Regions from separate parts of the Nocardioides sp. NPDC006303 genome, predicted to be linked through region 2. Evidence: riboswitches for the same ligand, from Rfam matches in the RefSeq annotation. Region 2 holds a riboswitch; each other region holds the start of a gene.
What was found. Region 2 has a riboswitch for cobalamin ahead of ABZY89_RS28755 (cobaltochelatase subunit CobN). Riboswitches for the same ligand answer to the same signal wherever they lie in the genome.
Positions count from the first base shown of each region.

Region 1 (3,224 bases), on a different contig from region 2:
AACATCACCGAGTCGGCCGCACGCGGATCATCGCTCATGAAGACCAGGAACGAGGCGATCGCGGAGAGTCCGGAGGAGAGCACGACTCCGGAGAGCACCAGCCGGATCGGGGTCAACCCGCCCTGGGCGGTGGCCACCAACCAGACCAGCATCGCCGAGCCGACCGCCCCGAGCAGCGCTCCGCCGGAGACGGCATAGATGCCGAGGCCGCCCAGCGCCCCGGTGGTGATCGCCGCCGTCGCCCCCACCGAGGCGCCCGAGCTGATCCCGAGCAGGAACGGGTCGGCGAGCGGGTTACGGACCAGGGTCTGCATGCCGGTACCGGCCACTGCCAGGCCGGCGCCCACCGCGAGCGCCATCATCGCCCTGGGGACACGCAGCTCCCACACGATCACGTCCCACTTCCCCGGCGCGTCGCCCTGGAGCCGGTCGCCGACCGTCGCGACGACCTCACCGAGGGGTATCCGCTCGGACCCGAAGGCCAGGGACGCGACGGCGCTGAGCACCGACGCGAGCAGCAGCCCGGCCACCAGCGGCACGAACGGGACTCGTCGTCTCCCCTCACGAGCACGGCGCGGGCTCAGGGTCTCGCGGGACAGCGTTTCCACGGCGGTCGGCCTCTCAGGTCCTCTGGACCCTGGTCGCGAGGGCCGTGACGTACATCTGAGCCGACAGGTTTTCGGACTCGGGTTCACCCGGTGACGCCGCCTTCCCAGGGACTCGGTCCCCAGTGGCTTCCTGGCCGTCACCGTCGCCCTCACCGCTGCGCGCCAGTCCCGGATTCACACCGGAGTTCCCTGGCATCCATCAGGATGCGTTCGACTCGGCGCAGAGGCTAGCACGGGCTGCGGAGACGGTGTCGGAGACGTTTCCGACGACACGGCGGAACACAAGATCTAGGAAGTTGCATTGGTGTAATTCCCGCATATAGTGGTCCTCGCAGCTGGTTCTCCCACCTCGGCGACGGGGCGGGAGAGGCAAGAGGGAACCCGGTGTGAGTCCGGGACTGCCCCGCAGCGGTGAGTGGGAACGACCGCCGTCACGAAGCACTGGGAGCAAGCCGGCTCCTGGGAAGCGACGGCCACTAGGACCGAGCACGATGACGCCCACGAGTCCGAAGACCTGCCAGTGCCCACCTCATGGTGGGGTCCGCGACCTCGAGGGAAGGTCAGGGGATCGAGCGAGCACCACGTGACCGGGTCCGCCCGGCGCGCTGCCGCCGTCCTCCCTGCCTCGGCACGGATGCACGAGACATCCAGCGGGCCGGGGGCCCGCGTGAGCAAGGGGCATGGGGCTTGATCGACACCGAGGGTCTACCGATCCGCACCGAGAAGTCGGCGTACGTCTTCGACTATCCGATGGCCGAGGACCTGGCCAAGAAGCAGCGGAGCATCTTCTGGACCGCTGAGGAGATCCCGGTCGAGAACGACAAGCAGGACTTCCTGGTCAACATGACCGACGCCGAGCAGGCCGCGGTCAAGACCACGCTGAAGCTGTTCACCATCTACGAGCTGATCCTCGGCGGCGAGGTGTGGGGTGACCGGATCTTCCACGCGTTCCCGCGTCCGGAGGTCCAGATGATGGCCAACGCCTTCTCGTTCGCCGAGCTGAACATGCACGCGCCGTTCTACGCGAAGCTCAACAAGGTGCTGATGATCGACACCGAGGAGTTCTACGACTCCTACAAGAACGACCCGGTGCTGGCCGAGCGGATCCAGTTCGTCTGGGACGCGATCGCCGACGAGGACCTGCTCTACGCGCTGAGCGTCTTCACGCTGATGGAGAACTGCGTCCTCTACTCCAACTTCGCCTTCCTCAAGCACTTCCAGTCCGGCGGGAAGAACCTGCTGCAGAACGTGATCAGCGGCATCAACTTCTCCGCCCGCGACGAGAACCTGCACGCCACCGGCGGCGCCTGGCTATTCAACACCACCCTCGATGAGTACGCCGCCACCGTCCCGGCCGACAAGTTCGAGGCCGAGCGCGACGACCTCTTCGCCCGCGTCCGCGGCGTCGCCGAGCACCTCTACGCCCACGAGGCCCGGATCGTGGAGATGCTCTTCGACCACGGGCCGATCGCCGGCATCGACCAGGCCGACCTGGAGACCTTCGTGAGGTCCCGCATCGACATGACCCTGGAGAACATGCGGATGGAGCCGCTGTTCAACGTCGAGGCCAACCCGATCGCCGAATGGTTCTACAGCGGCATCAACGGCACCCAGTTCCACGACTTCTTCCAGGTCACCGGCAACGAATACAACCGCAACATCGGCGAGACGGAGTTCAGCTTCTAATGAGCAACAGCAACTGGGAGGCGCTCTCTGCCGAGCGCAAGGCCCTGCAGGCCGAGGGCATCGTGCCCGCCTTCATGACCACGGCGGGCTACGCCATGTTCAAGGCCAAGTACACCGTCGCCGAGCAGAGCGTCCGGGAGCGCTACGAGACCATCGCCAGCACCGCCGGCGAACTCGCCGACGAGATGTACCCGCGCGAGGACGGCGTCTCCTGGACGGAGCGGTTCTTCGAGGCGATCTGGAACGGCTGGCTCTCGCCGTCGACGCCGGTGCTGTCCAACCTGGGCACCGACCGGGGTCTGCCCGTCTCCTGCGAGGGCTCGTACGTCGAGGACTCGGTCTGGGGCTTCTACGAGACCCTCAAGGAGGCGGCGATCCTCTCCCAGAACGGGTTCGGGACCTCGGCGTACCTCGGTGATGTCCGGCCCCGTGGCGCGAAGTTCAGCGACAACGGCAAGGCCAACGGCGTGGTCCCGGTCTTCTGCAACTTCGTGGAGATGACCAACCAGATCAGCCAGGGCGCCACCCGCCGCGGCTCCTGGGCGGGCTACCTGCCGGTGGACCACCCGGACTTCTTCGAGCTCGCCGACCTGATCTTCCGCGAGCCCGCCAACAAGAACGTCGGCTGGATCTTCAGCCAGGCGTTCATCGACCGGATGCTCGCCGGGGACCGCGACGCGCTCGAGCGCTATCAGCGGGTGCTGAAGATCCGAGTGGTGCTGGGCAAGGGCTACATCTGGAAGGTCGACACCGTCAACGCCGCCCAGACCGAGTCGTACCGGGCCAACGGGCTGGCCAACAAGGCCTCCAACCTGTGCTCGGAGATCACACTCTTCTCCGACGAGGACCACTCCTACACCTGCGTGCTCTCCTCGCTGAACCTGTCGACCTACGACGAGTGGAAGGACCAGGACACGGCGTACGTCGCGA
Region 1 is NZ_JBEXRR010000051.1:6,245-9,468, forward strand. Features, by position in the region: gene ABZY89_RS26320 (iron ABC transporter permease) at 1-539, opposite strand, end outside; cobalamin riboswitch at 653-838, opposite strand; cobalamin riboswitch at 928-1,145, shown strand; gene ABZY89_RS26325 (ribonucleotide-diphosphate reductase subunit beta) at 1,296-2,294, shown strand; gene ABZY89_RS26330 (ribonucleotide reductase N-terminal alpha domain-containing protein) at 2,294-3,224, shown strand, end outside.
Region 1: linked by a shared signal. The riboswitch ahead of ABZY89_RS26325 (ribonucleotide-diphosphate reductase subunit beta) and the one ahead of ABZY89_RS28755 (cobaltochelatase subunit CobN) in region 2 are both predicted to bind cobalamin.

Region 2 (3,224 bases):
CTCTGGATGTCATTCATCGCTCTGCTCCTGTTCGGACGGTTCGGTCACCGCTGCCGGGGCGGGATGCCCACCGATGACCACGCGGTACTGCCGACCGGTCGGGCTGTCGAAACCCTCGGCCGTACGCCGCAGCGCTTCGGTCAGCTCCTCGGTGAATCTGTGCACGTCGGCGGCATCAGCGAAGCGCACGGCTGCCTCGATCGTGAACGTGAGCAGGCGCTTGCCCTGCTCGTCTGCCTTGACCTGCATGCGGGCCACATCCCGCACGGTGGCCGCCGCCACCCCGACAAGGTGGTCGGCGGCGAACTGGTCCATGATCCGCCCCGCGCTCTCAGCAGAGTCGGATCCGCGGCCCATCACCGATGGGTCGACCACGATCGCGCCCGGCTTCGCACGCACGATCCGCTCGACGAATCCACGGCGCTGCCGCTCCTCGACCAGCTCCACCAACCCGGCCGACTCCAGCGCCCGCAGATGGTAGTTCACCCGCTGGCGAGGCAGCTCGAGCACGGCGGCGAGCTGGGTAGCAGACGTGGGCTCCTGCAGGTGACCGAGCAGCTGCCGACGGATAGGCGACAGCGCCGCGGCCACTCGGTCCGGCTCGTCGACGTAGATGATGCCGTTGCTCACAAGATCCAGGATGCAATTGACAAACAGATTTGTCAATTGGCTTGTCGGACGACGTCGAACCCGGATCGCCCCAGAAACCAGGTGCCTGTGGCGTACGTCTTCACTAGCGTCGCCCCATGCCGCAAGCCCGTCTGCGCACCGAGCGCCTCGACCTGGTCCCGCTGAGCCAGGAGCATCTGCCGTTCCTGGTCGAGCTCAACTCCGATCCGGTAGTGCTCCGCCATCTGTTCACCCGCGCGCTCAGACCGGAGGAGACCGAGGAGCGGATGCACAAGTGGATCCGGGTGGCGAAGGAGACGGAGGCGCTGGGCAAGTGGATCGGGTACGCGGCCGGTGAGGCAGTCGGGCTCTACATGTTCGAGCCGCCCGACAACCCGCCGCGCACCGATGCCGCCGAGCTGGGCTACCGGCTCCCGCAGCGCCACTGGCGCAAGGGGTTCGCGAAGGAAGGCTCGCTCGAGCTGCTCCGCCATGGGTTCGAGGACCTCGGGATCGATCGGGTGATCGCGCAGACGATGGCGGTCAACGAGGCGTCCCGCGCGACCATGGTCTCCGTCGGGATGAGCTTCGTACGCGCGTTCCACGAGGACTTCGAGGAACCGCTCGCCGGGCACGCCAACGGAGAGGTCGAGTACGAGATCACCCGCGAGACCTGGCTCGCGCGCCGCGCGGGGTAGGCTGCGAGCACGCTCGTGGCGCAGGAACCCGGTGAGAGTCCGGGGCGGTTCCGCCACTGTGACGTCCGTACAGCTTCTGGGCACGGACACAGCCAGACACTGGCCACGGGCTATCCGACCGATCGACGGGGCGAGAACCCCTAGGAGGAACTCGGCATGGCCGACTCTGCACGCGTACGCATCGCCCTTCTGTCCACCTCGGACACCGACCTGCTCTCGGCCCGTGCCAGCGGCGCCGACTACGCCTGGGCGAACCCGTCGCGAGCGACCGATCTGGAGCAGGTCGTGGCCGACGCCGACCTGGTCGTCTTCCGGCTCCTCGGCTCGCCCACCGACCTGTGGGACGGCCTGAGCGCCGTCAAGGAGCGTGGCACGCCGGTCGTGGTCCTCGGTGGCGAGCAGCAGCCGAGTGCCGAGCTGATGGAGCACTCCACCGTCCCGATGGGTGTCGCCGCCGAGGCTCACCGCTATCTCGCCGAGGGCGGGCCGGGCAACCTCGCCCAGCTGCACGCGTTCCTCTCCGACACGGTCCTGCTGACCGGCTTCGGGTTCGAGCCGCCGGCGACCGTCCCGGCCTGGGGCTTCGCGGAGCGGCCCGGCTCGACCGACGGGAAGCCGCGAATCGGGGTGCTCTACTACCGAGCCCACGAGACCAGCGGGAACACCGCGTTCGCCCACGCGCTGGCCGACGCCATCGACGCGACCGACGCGGCCACCGGCGTACCGGTCTTCGCGGGCTCGCTGCGCTCGGCGCCCGACGACCTCTACGAGGCGCTCGGCACCCTCGACGCGCTGATCGTGACCGTGCTCGCGGCCGGTGGCTCCGTACCCGCCTCGGCGAGCGCCGGTGGCGAGGACGAGGCCTGGGACGTGGAGCGGATGGCGGCGCTCGACATCCCGGTGCTCCAGGGACTGTGCCTGACCAGCTCTCGTGCGGAGTGGGAGGCCTCCGACGACGGCGTCACGCCGCTCGACTCGGCCAACCAGATCGCGATCCCCGAGTTCGACGGGCGGATCATCACCGCCCCGTTCTCCTTCAAGGAGCTCGACGAGCAGGGTCTCCCCCACTACGTCGCCGACCCCGAGCGCACCGCGCGGGTCGCCCGGATCGCGGTCAACCACGCGCGCCTGCGGCACACGCCCAACCCGGACAAGCGCCTCGCCCTGGTGCTCTCCGCCTACCCCACCAAGCACTCCCGGATCGGCAACGCCGTCGGCCTGGACACTCCGGTCTCCGCGATCCGGATGCTGCGCCGGCTCCGTGAGGAGGGCTATGACCTGGGGCAGGACAACGAGGTCGTACGCATCCTCGACTCCGTCGCCGCGGAGGAGGGCGACACCGCCGCCGGCGACGCGCTGATCCACGCGCTGATCGCGGCCGGTGGCCAGGACGAGGAGTGGCTGACCAACGCCCAGCTCACCGACGCCCACGTACGCATCTCCAAGGCCGACTACGACAAGTGGACCGCTGATCTCCCCGCTGACCTGCGCGAGCAGATGGTCGAGACCTGGGGACCGACGCCGGGCGAGCTCTTCATCAACGAGTCGGGCGAGCTCGTGCTGGCCACGCTCCAGGCCGGCAACATCGTCATCCTGATCCAGCCGCCGCGCGGGTTCGGGGAGAACCCGGTCGCGATCTACCACGACCCGGACCTGCCGCCGTCGCACCACTACCTCGGTGCCTACCGCTGGCTCGAGAACGGCTTCCGCGCCGATGCCGTCGTCCATCTCGGCAAGCACGGCTCGATGGAGTGGCTGCCCGGCAAGAACGCCGCGCTCTCGGCGTCCTGCGGCCCGGATGCGGCGATCGGCAACATGCCGCTGATCTACCCGTTCCTGGTCAACGACCCCGGCGAGGGTGCCCAGGCGAAGCGCCGCGCGCACGCCACGATCATCGACCACCTGGTGCCGCCGATG
Region 2 is NZ_JBEXRR010000068.1:11,033-14,256, forward strand. Features, by position in the region: gene ABZY89_RS28740 (hypothetical protein) at 1-17, opposite strand, end outside; gene ABZY89_RS28745 (helix-turn-helix domain-containing protein) at 10-630, opposite strand; gene ABZY89_RS28750 (GNAT family N-acetyltransferase) at 747-1,307, shown strand; cobalamin riboswitch at 1,285-1,430, shown strand; gene ABZY89_RS28755 (cobaltochelatase subunit CobN) at 1,464-3,224, shown strand, end outside.

Region 3 (3,224 bases), on a different contig from region 2:
TGGAGGAGACTCCGAAACGGCGCCTGGCGCTCGCCGAGACCATGTTGGTCTGGCTGCGTACCCGCCCCAGCGCCCCCGTCGTCGCCGAGCACCTCATGGTCCACGAGCAGACCGTGCGCCACCGGCTCAGGCGCATCAAGGAACTATTCGGCGACCGCCTCAGCGACCCGTCAGAGACCGTCGGGCTTCTCGCGGCCCTCGAGTCGACCACCCCGCGCTGGCGCCGCGACCTCGCCGGCTGATCTCACCCGATGGAGTGGGTCCACTGTGTGACCGACCTGGCCGGGGCCCAACCGGTGAAGGTGCCGATCGGGGCGGAGGTCTCGACCGCGATCCGGGTGAGCTCTCCGCCGTGTGCCTGGTAGGCGGTGGCGAGGAGCTGCTCGGTCTCCAGGGTGACGCCGTGGACGACGATGCGGCCGCCGGGGCGGAGGGCTCGCAGACAGGCGTCGAGTACGCCGGGGCGGGTCGCGCCGCCGCCGATGAAGATCGCGTCGGGGGTGGGGAGGTCGGCCAGGGCATCGGGGGCGCGGCCCTCGACGACGGTCAGGCCGGTTACGCCGAGTCGGGACGCGTTCCGTGCGATCCGGGCCGCCCGCTCTGGGCTGGCCTCGATCGCCGTCGTGGTGCAGGTGGGGTGGGTGCGCATCCACTCGATGCCTACCGAGCCTGCGCCTGCGCCGACGTCCCACAGGTGCTGCCCCGGGACCGGGGCGAGGCGGGCCAGCGCCGAGGCCCGAAGGTCGCGCTTGGTCAGCTGGCCGTCGTTCTCGAAGGCGTCGTCGGGGAGGCCGGCAGCCCAGCCGAAGAGCGGTGCGCCTACGCACTCGATCGCCACGATGTTGAGGCGCGGCACCTCCCCTTCCCACGCCGAGGCGGTCGCGGTCCGCGTGCTCTCGGTCTCCGCGCCGAGCTCGCCCAGGACGGTCATCCTCGAGGCTCCGAAACCTGTGGTGACCAGCAGGTTCGCGACCTGTTCGGGAGTGGACTCGTCCGAGGAGAGCGCGAGGATCCGGCGGCCGGGAGCGAGCTCGCGCGCGACCAGCGACACGTCGCGGCCGACGAGGCTGACGACCACGCAGGACTCGGCGGCCCAGCCCATCCGGGCGCGGGCGAGGGCGACGGAGGAGACGGCCGGTTCGATGCGTACGTTCTCTCGACCGAGAAGCGAGATCAGGGTGGTCCCGATGCCGGATACGAGCGGGTCGCCCGAGGCCAGGGCGACCGCTTCCCCGAGGCCGTCGAGGAGCGCCGGGAGGCCCTCGCGCAGCGGTGATGGCCAGGGCTCGCGCCGCTGGCCGGGCACGTCCGGGACCAGGTCGAGATGGCGCTTCCCGCCGAGGAGGACGGCGGACTCCCGGATCAGCTGCTGGTGACGTACGGGGATCTCGTCCCAACCTCCGGCACCGATGCCCACCACGACGATCATGAGGCCAGACGCTACAGTGGCCGCTCAGGCGCGAGGTGCCCCGACTGCCCAGTCATCGGCTCTGTCACAGGAGCTGGTGAGGACGGTGGGAAGGGAGAATCTGGGAAGCCGGTGAGAATCCGGCACAGGCCCGCTGCGGTGAACGAGCCCCTTCGTGGGGACTCGACAAGTCCGAAGACCGGCCCCGCGTCCATCCAATCCAAGCGATAGGGAGCGGGAGCCTCTCCATGCCGGTTCATTACCCATTTTCTGCCGTCCTCGGCTGCCAGGCCGATGACCTCGACGACATGGGCCTCGCGCTCGTGCTCACCACCATCTCCCCGGAGATCGGCGGCGTCCTGGTCCGTGGCGAGAAGGGGACCGCGAAGTCGACGGCCGTACGCGGTCTGGCGGCCGTGCTGCCCTCGATCTCGGTCTACGCCGGGGATCGGTTCTCGATCGACCCGGCCGACCCGTCCGCGGAGTCGCCTGACGGGCCCTTCGGGTCCGCCGCCGTCGAGGAGAGCAGGCCCGTGCGCCTGGTCGAGCTCCCGGTAGGGGCGACCGAGGACCGGGTCGTCGGCTCGCTCCACCTGGAGAGCGCGCTGTCGCGCGGCGCGGTCGAGTTCGAGCCGGGGCTGCTCGCGCGGGCGCACCGCGGCCTGCTCTACGTCGACGAGGTCAACCTGCTCCACGACCACCTCGTCGACCTGCTGCTGGACGCGGCGGCGATGGGCCGGGTCAGCGTCGAGCGGGACGGCGTCTCGGTCGAGCACGCCGCCCGGTTCGTGCTGATCGGCACGATGAACCCCGAGGAGGGCGAGCTGCGCCCGCAGCTCCTGGACCGCTTCGGGCTTACGGTCGAGGTCGCCGCGCCCCGGGATCCGGCGCTGCGCGCCGAGGTCGTACGCCGCCGGATGGCCTTCGACCTGGACGCTCCTGCGTTCGTCGAGCGCTATGTGGCCGCCGAGCGCGATCTGACCGCTCAGATCTCTGCTGCTCGTGCGCTCGTCGGGAAGGTTCGGCTCACCGCGCCCGGGCTGCTCAAGATCGCCGAGGTCTGCGCGGCGTTCGAGGTCGACGGGCTGCGCGCCGACATCGTCACCGCCCGCACCGCGGTCGCGCACGCGGCCTGGGCCGGTCGCTCCGAGGTCACCCGCGAAGACATCCGCCGGGCTGCTCTGCTGGCGCTCCCGCACCGCCGCCGTCGCAACCCCTTCGACGCTCCCGGGCTCGACGAGGACCTGCTCGACCGCATCCTCGGCGACGAGGAGCTGCCGCCCGAGCCGCCGGAGGGCGGGCCTTCGGATGACTCGGGGGACAACTCGGGCGCCGAAGGTGACGGTGTTGGTCTCGACACGCCTCCGCCTAGCGGCTCCGGTGGCTCGACCGACGGGGACAGCTCGACCGACGGAGAACCCCCGCTGGTTGAGCCCGCGAGCGAAGCGAGCGGTGTCGAAACCAACACGGCCGACAACGCACCCGACCAGCCACAGGCTCCTTCCGGTGCCGCACCCGAGTCCGTCACTGCCGCTGCCCCGGCGTACCGCCCCCGCCTCCTGACCGTAACCGGCTTGGGCACTGGCCGCACCGGCGGCCGGAGCAAGGCGATCGGGAGCAGCGGCCGCCGGATCGGCGCGAGCGTCAGCACCCGCGGCTCGCTCCACCTCGTCGAGACCCTCAAGGCGGCCGCGGGCAAGCAGGGCGCCCGAGACCGTACGTCGGCGAAGGTCGAGCTGCGGATCGAGGACCTCCGCACCGCGGTCCGTGAGGGCCGGGAGGCCAACCTGGTCCTCTTCTGCGTGGACGCGTCCGG
Region 3 is NZ_JBEXRR010000051.1:15,643-18,866, reverse strand. Features, by position in the region: gene ABZY89_RS26370 (helix-turn-helix domain-containing protein) at 1-242, shown strand, start outside; gene cbiE (precorrin-6y C5,15-methyltransferase (decarboxylating) subunit CbiE) at 245-1,429, opposite strand; cobalamin riboswitch at 1,492-1,631, shown strand; gene ABZY89_RS26360 (VWA domain-containing protein) at 1,657-3,224, shown strand, end outside.
Region 3: linked by a shared signal. The riboswitch ahead of ABZY89_RS26360 (VWA domain-containing protein) and the one ahead of ABZY89_RS28755 (cobaltochelatase subunit CobN) in region 2 are both predicted to bind cobalamin.